3 regions of the Cupriavidus sp. SK-4 genome follow, and region 2 is predicted to be linked to each of the others. Evidence: predicted binding sites of a transcription regulator. Region 2 holds the regulator's gene; each other region holds the start of a gene.
What was found. Region 2 encodes sigma-54, which starts transcription at its own class of promoters, with help from an activator protein. Its sites were predicted from a motif close to TGGCANGNAANCTGCTTT; they were not measured.
Positions count from the first base shown of each region.

Region 1: CF68_RS32040 (PQQ-dependent methanol/ethanol family dehydrogenase) is a predicted target of sigma-54. The motif match lies at 1,602-1,619, and genes of this name have one in related genera.
Region 3: CF68_RS16940 (ethanolamine ammonia-lyase subunit EutB) is a predicted target of sigma-54. The motif match lies at 1,438-1,455, and genes of this name have one in related genera.

Region 1 is NZ_JFJW01000168.1:683-3,925, forward strand. It holds gene CF68_RS32040 (PQQ-dependent methanol/ethanol family dehydrogenase) at 1-1,537, opposite strand, end outside; gene CF68_RS32045 (quinoprotein relay system zinc metallohydrolase 1) at 1,739-2,710, opposite strand; gene CF68_RS32050 (quinoprotein dehydrogenase-associated SoxYZ-like carrier) at 2,707-3,243, opposite strand, start outside.
Region 2 is NZ_JFJW01000098.1:61,719-64,961, forward strand. It holds gene hpf (ribosome hibernation-promoting factor, HPF/YfiA family) at 228-578, opposite strand; gene CF68_RS21350 (RNA polymerase factor sigma-54) at 627-2,108, opposite strand; gene lptB (LPS export ABC transporter ATP-binding protein) at 2,244-3,044, opposite strand; partial or broken gene CF68_RS38550 (lipopolysaccharide transport periplasmic protein LptA) at 3,113-3,243, opposite strand, start outside.
Region 3 is NZ_JFJW01000078.1:37,142-40,384, forward strand. It holds gene CF68_RS16940 (ethanolamine ammonia-lyase subunit EutB) at 1-1,261, opposite strand, end outside; gene CF68_RS16945 (AI-2E family transporter) at 1,465-2,502, shown strand; gene CF68_RS16950 (FadR/GntR family transcriptional regulator) at 2,548-3,219, opposite strand.

The DNA of each region.
Region 1 (3,243 bases), on a different contig from region 2:
TGGCGTCGGCCGCCTTCAGGTAGCCTTCCGGCGTGCCCCAGAACACCAGCCCGCCGGCGGTGGTCATCACTCCGCCCCACAGCGGCGCGCTGTTCTTGACCTCCCACATGATCTTGCCGCTCTTGGGGTTGATGGCCCGCAGCGTGCCGATATAGTCCTCGTTCAGCGGCTGGATGGTGAAGCCCGCGCCCAGGAAGGCAGCGCCCTTCTTGTAGCTGATGGGCTCGTTCCAGATATCCATGCCCCACTCGTTGGCGGGCACGTAGAACAGGCCGGTCTGCGGGCTGTAGGCCATCGGCTGCTGGTTCTTGCCGCCAAGGAAGCCCGGCGCGGCAAACACGGACTTGCCCTTCTTCTCGTCGCTGCCGGCGGCAGGGTCGCCGGGGCGGCCTTCGGCGATGTAGTTCGGTCGGCCGCTCTTCAGGTCGATGCCGGTGGCCCAGGTGATCTTCTTGACGAAGGGGAAGGCGTTGACCAGCTTGCCGCTGGCCGCGTCGTTGACGTAGAAGAAGCCGTTGCGGTCGGCCTTGCCGCCCATGCGCTTGCCGTCCAGGTCGAAGGTCACGAACTCATTGACGCCATCGAAATCCCAGCCGTCGTTCGGGGTGTTCTGGTAGTGCCAGGCGATCTTGCCGGTGGCGGGATCCAGCGCCACCGTCGAGGCCGAGTAGAGGTTGTCGCCCTTGCGGATATGGCTGTTCCACGGCCCCGGATTGCCGGTGCCGAAGTACACCAGCCCGGTGGCCGGATCATAGGTGCCGCCCAGCCAGGTGGCGGCGCCGCCGGTCTTCCAGGTCTCGCCCGGCCAGCTTGCATTGGCGGTGCCGGTCACGCCGTTCTCGGTCTTGTTGCCGTCCTTGTCGTACTTGTAGCCCATATGGCCTTCGACCACCGGCCGCGACCACACCAGCTGCCCGGTCTTGGCATCGCGTGCGTCGACCCGGCCCACCACGCCGAACTCGCCGCCCGAGATGCCGGTCAGCACCATGCCCTTGACGATCATGGGCGCCGCCGTGTACGAATAACCGGCGGCATAGTCCTCCAGCTTCTCCTTCCACACCACCTTGCCGGTCTTCTGGTCCAGCGCCACCAGTTGCGCATCGAGCGTGCCGAAGATCACCAGGTTGTCGTAGAGTGCCGCACCGCGGTTCACCACGTCGCAGCACGGCATGATGCCTTCGGGCAGCCGGTGCTCATACTTCCAGAGCTTGCGCCCGGTCTTCACGTCCAGCGCATAGATGCGCGAATACGAGGCCGTCACGAACATCTTGCCGTCATGGATCAGCGGCTGCGATTCCTGCCCGCGCTGCTTCTCGCCGCCAAACGAGAACGACCACGCCGGCACCAGTTGCCCGACGTTCTTCGTATTGATGCGCGACAGCGTGGAATAGCGCTGGCCTTGCGGGCCCATTCCCCACGACAACACATCGCCGGGGCTCTTTGCGTCGTTCTCGATCATGGCATCGGTCACTGCCGCCTGCGCGGCCAGACTGGCCGCGGCAGCCGCAACCGCCATCACTGCTCGTAACGTCCTCATTGCCATCTCCTCTCTTGTTTTGGGTTTCCCTGGTGCGCCACTGCGCCACACACCAGACATGCCTTTGGCAATTCCCATGCCAGTCGCATCCCCGCACCAGAACGCCGGTTGCGGCCCCGTTGCGTGATGCCAGCCGTGCCAGCGCGCAACACTGCGTTGCAGCTGCTCCAGAATTGAACAGCCCGCCACGGCTGGCCAGCGTCAGTGGCCAAGCGCGCTTTCCTCGCGCGCCGGGTAGAGATGTCCTACGTTGCGCAGGTACTCCGCGGGCATCGCGGCCCAGTGCGCATAGGGCTGCGGCACCGGCATCGCCATGACCTCGGCCAGGTCCCGCCCCTGCGCCGCGGCCTCGCGCAGGCGCGTATCCAGCCATTGCAGGTAGCCGCGCGTCTGCGCGATGGCCTCTGTGCCGCCGCCGGCCGCAGGCACTGGCCCGTGGCTGGGGACCAGCACGCGCGCCCCGCTGTCGGCCAGCAGCGCCTGCAGCCGGTCCAGGCTGGCCAGCCAGCGGCCGATATCCGCGTGCGGCGTGGTCGGAATGCGTTGCCGGAATACCAGCCCGCCGGCAAAGACCACGCCCGCGCTGTGGTCCAGCACCACCAGGTCGTCGCTGGTATGGCCGTCCAGGCGCACCAGCTCCAGCGTATGGCGCCCGATCGTGCGCCGGCCCGGCGCCAGCGCGTGGGCAGCCGGCGCGGGCTCGGTGCCGCGCATCCAGTCGCCGCACAAGCGGTAGAGGTTGTCGGCATAAGCGGCGCCCTCGCGCCGCGCCCCGTCGATGGTGCCGGCCAGGGCGCTGCCGCCCACATCGGCATAGGCCTGGTTGCCGAAGAAATAGTCGGGATGCAGGTTCAGGTTCAGCACCAGCCGCACCGGGGCGGCCGTGACCGATGCAATCGCCTTGCGCTGCTGCTCGCCATACAACCGCGACGGGCCGGTGTTTATCACCACCACGCCGTCGCCGGTGTCGATAAACGCGGTATTGATGATGTTGCAGCCGTTGCCGGGCGCGAAGTCGGCATTGGCGCCTTCCAGCAGCCACACGCCCGCGGCGATCTCGCGCGGGGCCAGGCGGTAGTCAGGAGGCTGCAGCGCGGCCTGCTGGGCGAATGCCGGCGGCACGGGCTGTCCCGCCAGGCATAGCAGCAACCACAGTAGCAATCGTCGCTTCATGGAGGCACCCGCGCCGCGATGCGGTTGCCGTTGTTGTCGTGGCCGGCCACCGTCATGCCCGGCGGCACGGCATCGCGCAGGTCGAAGGAGAAAATCGGGTTCTCGGCAACCGGCTCATGCAGCGTCAGTCGCAGCAGCGGCTGCCGGGCCGCGTCGGCCAGGACCAGGGTCTCGATATGGAACGCCGGGATGCCCGCCGCCAGGCCGGTATCCATCGGATGCATCACGCGCAGCCGCACGCGCGCCGCGGCCCCGCCGAAGCCCGGGAACACGCGCGCGTCCACGCGGTTGAGCGTGCGGCTCCAGCTGCCGTCGCGGCGCGTGGCGCCGGGCACCGTGCAGCCCCCGCCGCCGGCATCGACCAGCACGCTGCCGACATGCCAGGTGCCATCGCGCGTGCGCGCCGCCACCCGCACCGGCGATGCCTGTTCCAGCTTGAAGCGGAACGACAGCGACGGGCGCACCCGCAGCGGTTCGAACGCCAGCACCTCGCGGATCGGGTTGCGGTCCACCGCCACCACGATGCGATCCAC
Region 2 (3,243 bases):
TCTCTTTGTATGGCGCAGCATACACCTTGGCGCAGCGCTTGCGAACACTCTTGCCCGTTCGGGTGAAAAGCGTTGGCTCCGGCGCCACAGCCGGGCCGCACCGCCAGTGCGGGCGCGGCATGCCGGCGGCAATCCGGAACGCGAGGGCGCAAAAAAGCCGCGCTTCGTTGCGCGGCTTGCCTGTTCAATCCTGATTCAGCAGCCCGCTGCGGGGCTGCCGGGCACGGTCATTGCTGCATTTGCGCTGCGGCCATCTGGTACTTGACCGCTTCGCGGTCGTGGCCTTGCACGCGATCCTTGTAGCGGATCACCTGACGGTCCAGCTTGTCGACGAGTGCGTCGATCGCTGCATATAGGTCTTCGTGATGCGCCTCGACAAAGATGTCCTTGCCCTTGAGATGTAGATTGATTTCTGCGTACTGACGCCGGTCCTTTTCCTTGTGGTTGTCGACAGAGAGCAGCACGCTAACGCCAATGACCTGATCGAAATGCCTGACGATTCGCTCCAGCTTCGTTTCCACGTACTCACGCAGAGGGGGCGTGATGTCCAGGTGGTGTCCACTGATCTTGAAGTTCATAGCGCTTCTCCTTCTGAAAGAGCCTCACCAGGCAGGCGGTGGGCTCGGCTACAAAGACTTGCGGAGATTGACTGCGGGGATCTTCAGGGCTTCGCGATACTTGGCAACAGTGCGGCGCGCAACAACAAAGCCTTGCTCACCCAGCAGTTCGGCAATGCGACTGTCGGAAAGGGGATTCCTCGGGTCTTCGGCTCCTATCAGTTGCTTGATCAAGGCGCGGATGGCCGTTGATGAAGCCGCGCCACCGGTTTCGGTGGACACGTGGCTGCCGAAGAAGTACTTCAGTTCGAAAGTACCCATCGGCGTTGCCATGTATTTATTGGTCGTCACCCGGGAGATGGTTGACTCGTGTAAACCCAGTGTATCGGCAATCTCCCGCAAAACCAAGGGGCGCATGGCGATTTCGCCGTGACTGAAAAAGTTCTTTTGACGCTCGACAATGGCCTGCGAGACACGCAGGATTGTGTCGAACCTCTGCTGGATGTTCTTGATCAGCCAGCGCGCCTCCTGCAGCTTCTGCTGCAGCCCGGCCGTGCCGGACTCACCCTTCGCGCCACGCAGGATTTGTGCATACATGTCATTGATGCGCAGCCTCGGCATCACATCCGGATTGAGCTGCGCGATCCAGCCGCCGCCACCCTTGCGCACGAACACGTCCGGCACCACGAAGTCGGCCTCCGGGCGGCTGTGTGCATGGCCGGGGTAGGGCGCCAGCGAGCGGATCAGTTCGTGTGCGGACTTCAGCGCCACTTCATCGACCTGCAGCGCCTTCTTCAGCCGCGTGTAGTCGCGTACTGCGAGCAACTCCAGGTGGTTGGTGACGATGTTCAGCGCCAGTTCGCGCTGCGGGTGCGTCAGGCGCCGCAACTGCAGGGCCAGGCACTCGGCGGCGTTGCGCGCGCCCACGCCGGGCGGGTCGAAGCTCTGCAGCAGCGTGAGGATGGCGTGGACTTCGTCGATCTCAAACTCGAGTTCTTCCGGCAACTCCGTGCAGATCTCCTCAAGCGATGCGCTCAGGTAGCCATCGTCGTCGAGCGATTCGATCAGGAAGATGGCCAGGCCCTTGTCGCGCGCCGAGATCTTTAGCGGCGTGAGCTGCTCCATCAGGTACTCGCGCAGCGTGGGCTCGGCTTCGCGCAGCTGCATCGGTGTTTTTTCGTCCTCGTCGCCCTGGGGGCGGCGCGCAAAGTCGTCCAGGCTCCAGTCGCCGCTGCCATAGTCGTCGCCGTTGCCGCTGTCGCCATAGCTGTCATCGTCACCCGCGCCGTCGGCGCGGGCGTCGCCATTGCCCTGGGGCTCTGCCGGGGCGGGCGCCGGTGCGCTCTGCAGGTTGACCGAGCCGTCGGCCGCCACGCGCAGCGGGCTTTCGATCCAGTCGTTCTCGCGCTCGAGCAGCGGGTTTTCCGTCAGCGCCTGTTCGACCTCTTGCTGCAGTTCCAGCGTGGAGAGCTGCAGCAGCCGGATCGACTGCTGCAGTTGCGGGGTCAGGGCCAGATGCTGGGAAAGGCGGAGCTGTAGCGACGGTTTCATGCGACCTATTCTATGCGCATCTTTCCGTTGTTGGAACGGAAATTGCTATCGCTTGTGCGGTCCGATCGCCGCTGGCTGTGGGAGGGCCCACGCGCGTCCGCGAAGAGGCCTGCCGCTCGCGGGCAGGCCGCTAAATCACATGCGGAAGTTCTCGCCCAGGTAGACACGCCGCACTGCGTCATTGGCGATGATTTCCTCGGGCTGGCCCGCGGCCAGCACCGTGCCTTCGCTGATGATGTAGGCGTGGTCGCAGATGCCGAGCGTCTCGCGCACGTTGTGGTCGGTGATCAGCACGCCGATATTGCGCGCCTTAAGGAAGCTGACGATGCGCTGGATCTCGCCCACGGCGATCGGGTCCACGCCGGCGAAGGGCTCGTCCAGCAGGATGAAGCGCGGTGACGACGCCAGCGCGCGCGCGATTTCCACGCGGCGGCGCTCGCCGCCCGACAGCGACAGCGCCGGGTTGTTGCGCAGGTGCGCGATCTGCAGGTCGTCGAGCAGCGAATCCAGGCGGCGCTCGATCTCGGCCTTGGCCAGCGGCTTGCCGTTGCTCACCTGCAGCTCCAGCACCGCGCGGATGTTCTCTTCGACGTTGAGCTTGCGGAACACCGAGGCTTCCTGCGGCAGGTACGACAGCCCCATGCGCGCGCGCTCGTGGATCGGCAGGCCGCTGATGTGGTCGCCGTCGAGCACGATATCGCCTTCGTCCAGCGCCACCAGGCCCACGATCATGTAGAACGATGTGGTCTTGCCCGCGCCGTTGGGCCCGAGCAGGCCGACCACCTCGCCGCTCTTCACGTCGAGCGAGACGTCCTTGACCACCGTGCGCGAGCCATAGCGCTTCTTCAGGTGGCGCACGACCAGCGTGCTGCCGCCGGCAAGGACGGTGGAGGCTTCGACGGAAGGCTTGTCGGCGATGGTTGCGGTATCGGTCATTGGCACAGTCTGGCGTTCAGGCGTTTCTGGCGCCGGCCGCATGCGATGCACGCAGCCGGCGCCAGGCGTCAGGGTTTGTTGGCAGGCGCGGGTGCCGGCTTCAGGTCCAGCGGCGAACCGGCGCTGCCCGTGGCACCGGCCTTCTGGTCCTGGCGCGGCGACAGCACCGCGCGCACGCGGCCGGACGGATTGGCGGCCG
Region 3 (3,243 bases), on a different contig from region 2:
CCAGCACCTCGCGCAGGTACAGCGCATCGTGGAACGAGGTGCTCTGGTAGTTCAGCATGATGTCGTCGGCACCGGGCACGCCCATGATGAAATTGATGCCGGCCACGCCGAACAGCGTCAGCAGCGTGTCCATGTCGTCCTGGTCGGCCTCGGCATGGTTGGTGTAGCAGACGTCGCAGCCCATCGGCACCCCCATCAGCTTGCCGCAGAAGTGGTCTTCCAGACCGGCGCGGATGATCTGCTTGCCGTCGTACAGGTATTCGGGTCCGATAAAGCCCACCACCGTATTGACCAGCAGCGGCGAGAACGCGCGCGCCACCGCGTAGGCGCGCGCCTCCATGGTCTGCTGGTCGACGCCGTGGTGCGCATTGGCCGACAGCGCGCTGCCCTGCCCGGTCTCGAAGTACATCAGGTTGTCGCCAACGGTGCCCCGCGCCAGCGCCTGCGCGGCGTCGTGCGCCTCGGCCAGCAGCGACAGGCTGATGCCGAAGGCCGCATTGGCGCGCTCGCTGCCGGCCACGGACTGGAACACCAGGTCCACCGGCGCGCCCTGCCCGATCGCGCGCAGGGTGTTGGTGACATGGGTCAGCACGCAGGATTGCGTGGGAATGTCGAAGCGGCTGCGCAGCTCGTCGATCATGCGCAGCAGCGAGACGATGGCGCCCAGGTTGTCCGAAGCCGGGTTGACGCCGATGGTGGCATCGCCGCAGCCATAGAGCAGCCCGTCGATGATCGACGCGGCAATGCCCTTGGGATCGTCGGTCGGGTGGTTGGGCTGCAGCCGCACCGAGAGCCGGCCCGGCAGCCCCACCGTGCTGCGAAAGCGCGTCACCACCTGGCACTTGCGCGCCACCGCCACCAGGTCCTGGTTGCGCATCAGCTTGCTGACCGCGGCGGCCATCTCCGGGGTGACGCCCGGCGCCACCCGCGCCAGCGTGGCGCTGTCGGTTTCATGCAGCAGCAGCCAGTTGCGCAGGTCGCCCACGGTGGTGGCGCCGATGGCGGCAAAGGCCGCGCCATCGTGCCGGTCCAGGATCAGGCGCGTGACCTCGTCGTCCTCGTACGGCACCAGCGCCTCGGTCAGGAACTGCTTGAGCGGCACCTCCGCCAGCGCCAGCCGCGCGGCCATCCGCTCCTGCTCGCTGGCCGCGGCAACGCCCGCCAGCGCGTCGCCGGAGCGCGCCGGGCTGGCCCGGGCCAGCAGCGTGCGCAGGTCGGCAAAGACGTGGCGGTGGGTGCCGATGGTGTGGGTGTAGGCCATGCGTTCCGTTCCTGGACTCTGGGGAAAACGATGACAGCGGTGCGCCGGGCGCCTTGCCGGGCGCGATTCCCCCTAATATAGACAGCCTTTGCGTGTGCCGTGATGCCAACATCGCCTCAGCGCACACGGCCTGACTCAGGAACAACATCTGGATCAGCGAGAATTCAGAATAAATTTGAGCAAATTGCATGCCGGAGACCCCGATGAAAGACCCCGACCCGACCACCACCCCGCGCCTGCTGCCGGCTGCGTGGTACAGCGTCGGCACCGTCGCCTACCTGCTGACCGCCCTGGCGCTGTGGACCGTGCTCCACGCCAACCTGGTGGCGGCATTGCTGTCCGGGCTGCTGCTGTACTCGCTGGTGGACGTGCTGGCGCCGCGCCTGCAGCGCCTGCACCAGCGCCACGACGCGCTGGCCGTGGCCATCCTGTCGGCGCTGATCCTGCTGGGGCTGACGCTGGCGGGCTGGCTGCTGGTGCGCTTTGTCAGCGGCGAGGGCAATACCCTGGACGGGCTGCTCAACCATGTGGCCGACATCATCGACCGCTCGCGCGAGCAGATGCCGCCGTGGCTCAGCGATGCGCTGCCCAACGGCGTGGACGAACTGGCCAACACGCTGATCGAGACGCTGCGCGAGCATGCTGCGATGGCGCAGAAGCTGGGCGCCGAGGTGCTGCGCACGCTGGTGCATATCCTGATCGGGCTGGTGATCGGCGCGATGGTGGCGCTGTACCGCGCGGTGGCGCGGCCCAACCGCCGGCCGCTGGCCGCGGCGCTGGTGGCGCGCGCACGCACGCTGCAGCAGGCGTTCTCGCAGTTCATCTTCGCGCAGATCCAGATCTCCACCATCAACACCGTGCTGACGGCGATCTACCTGCTGCTGGTGCTGCCGCTCTTTGGCGTGCACCTGCCGCTGACCAAGACGCTGGTGGTGATCACCTTCATTGCCGGGCTGCTGCCGGTGCTGGGCAACCTGATTTCCAATACGGCCATCGTGGTGGCCTCGCTGTCGGTGTCACTGCCGATCGCGGTGGCGTCGCTGGTGTTCCTGGTGGTGATCCACAAGCTGGAGTACTTCCTGAACGCGCGCATCATCGGGGCGCGCATCCAGGCCGCGGCGTGGGAACTGCTGATGGTGATGCTGCTGATGGAAACGCTGTTCGGCATCCCGGGCGTGATCGCCGGACCGATCTTCTACGCCTACCTGAAGCGGGAACTGGCCGGCGCCGGGCTGATCTGAGTGCCGCAGCCGGCTCGCCGCGGCGGTGGTAGGACCAATGCCGGCTCAGGCGCCGTCCTGCTCCACCCGGCTGCGCACGAAGTCGATATGGGTCTGCATGGCGGTGCGCGCCTCTTCCGGGCGGCGCGCGCAAATCGCATCGCACAGCGTGCGGTGCTGCAGCAACAGCAGGTCTGACGCGCCGTCGTCCTGTTCGCGCAGGCCGGTGCCGTTGATGGTGATGTGCTCGCGAAGCATGCCGATCACGCTGGTATGCAGGTGCAGGAACATGGTGTTGTGCGAGGCCTGGGCGATGGCGTCATGCAGCTGCGCATCGGCATCGGCCTCTGCCTGCTTGTCGTCGGCGGCACGCGCGCGTTCCAGTTCAGCCATCAGGGCGCGGATGCGCTTGACGTCGGCGGCATCCGCGCGCAGCGCCGCAAAATACGCAGTCGCGCCCTCCAGCACGCGGCGGAATTCCAGGATGTCGTCGCGCAGCGCGGGGTGGTCGGCCACCAGCTGGCCCCAGGGCGAGGCAATGCCGGCGCGCAGCTGGTCGGTGGCGTAGACCCCGGCACCGCGCCGGCTCTGCAGCAGGCCACGCGCGGCCAGGCGCTGGATCGCCTCGCGCACGGTGTTGCGCGCCACCTCGTATTGCCCGGCCAGCACCCGTTCGGCCGGCAGCCGCGTGCCGGGCGGCCAGGTGCCGTCGAGCAGCGCGGTCTCGATCCGGCGCATGACCGACTCCACGCGTCCGCGGGT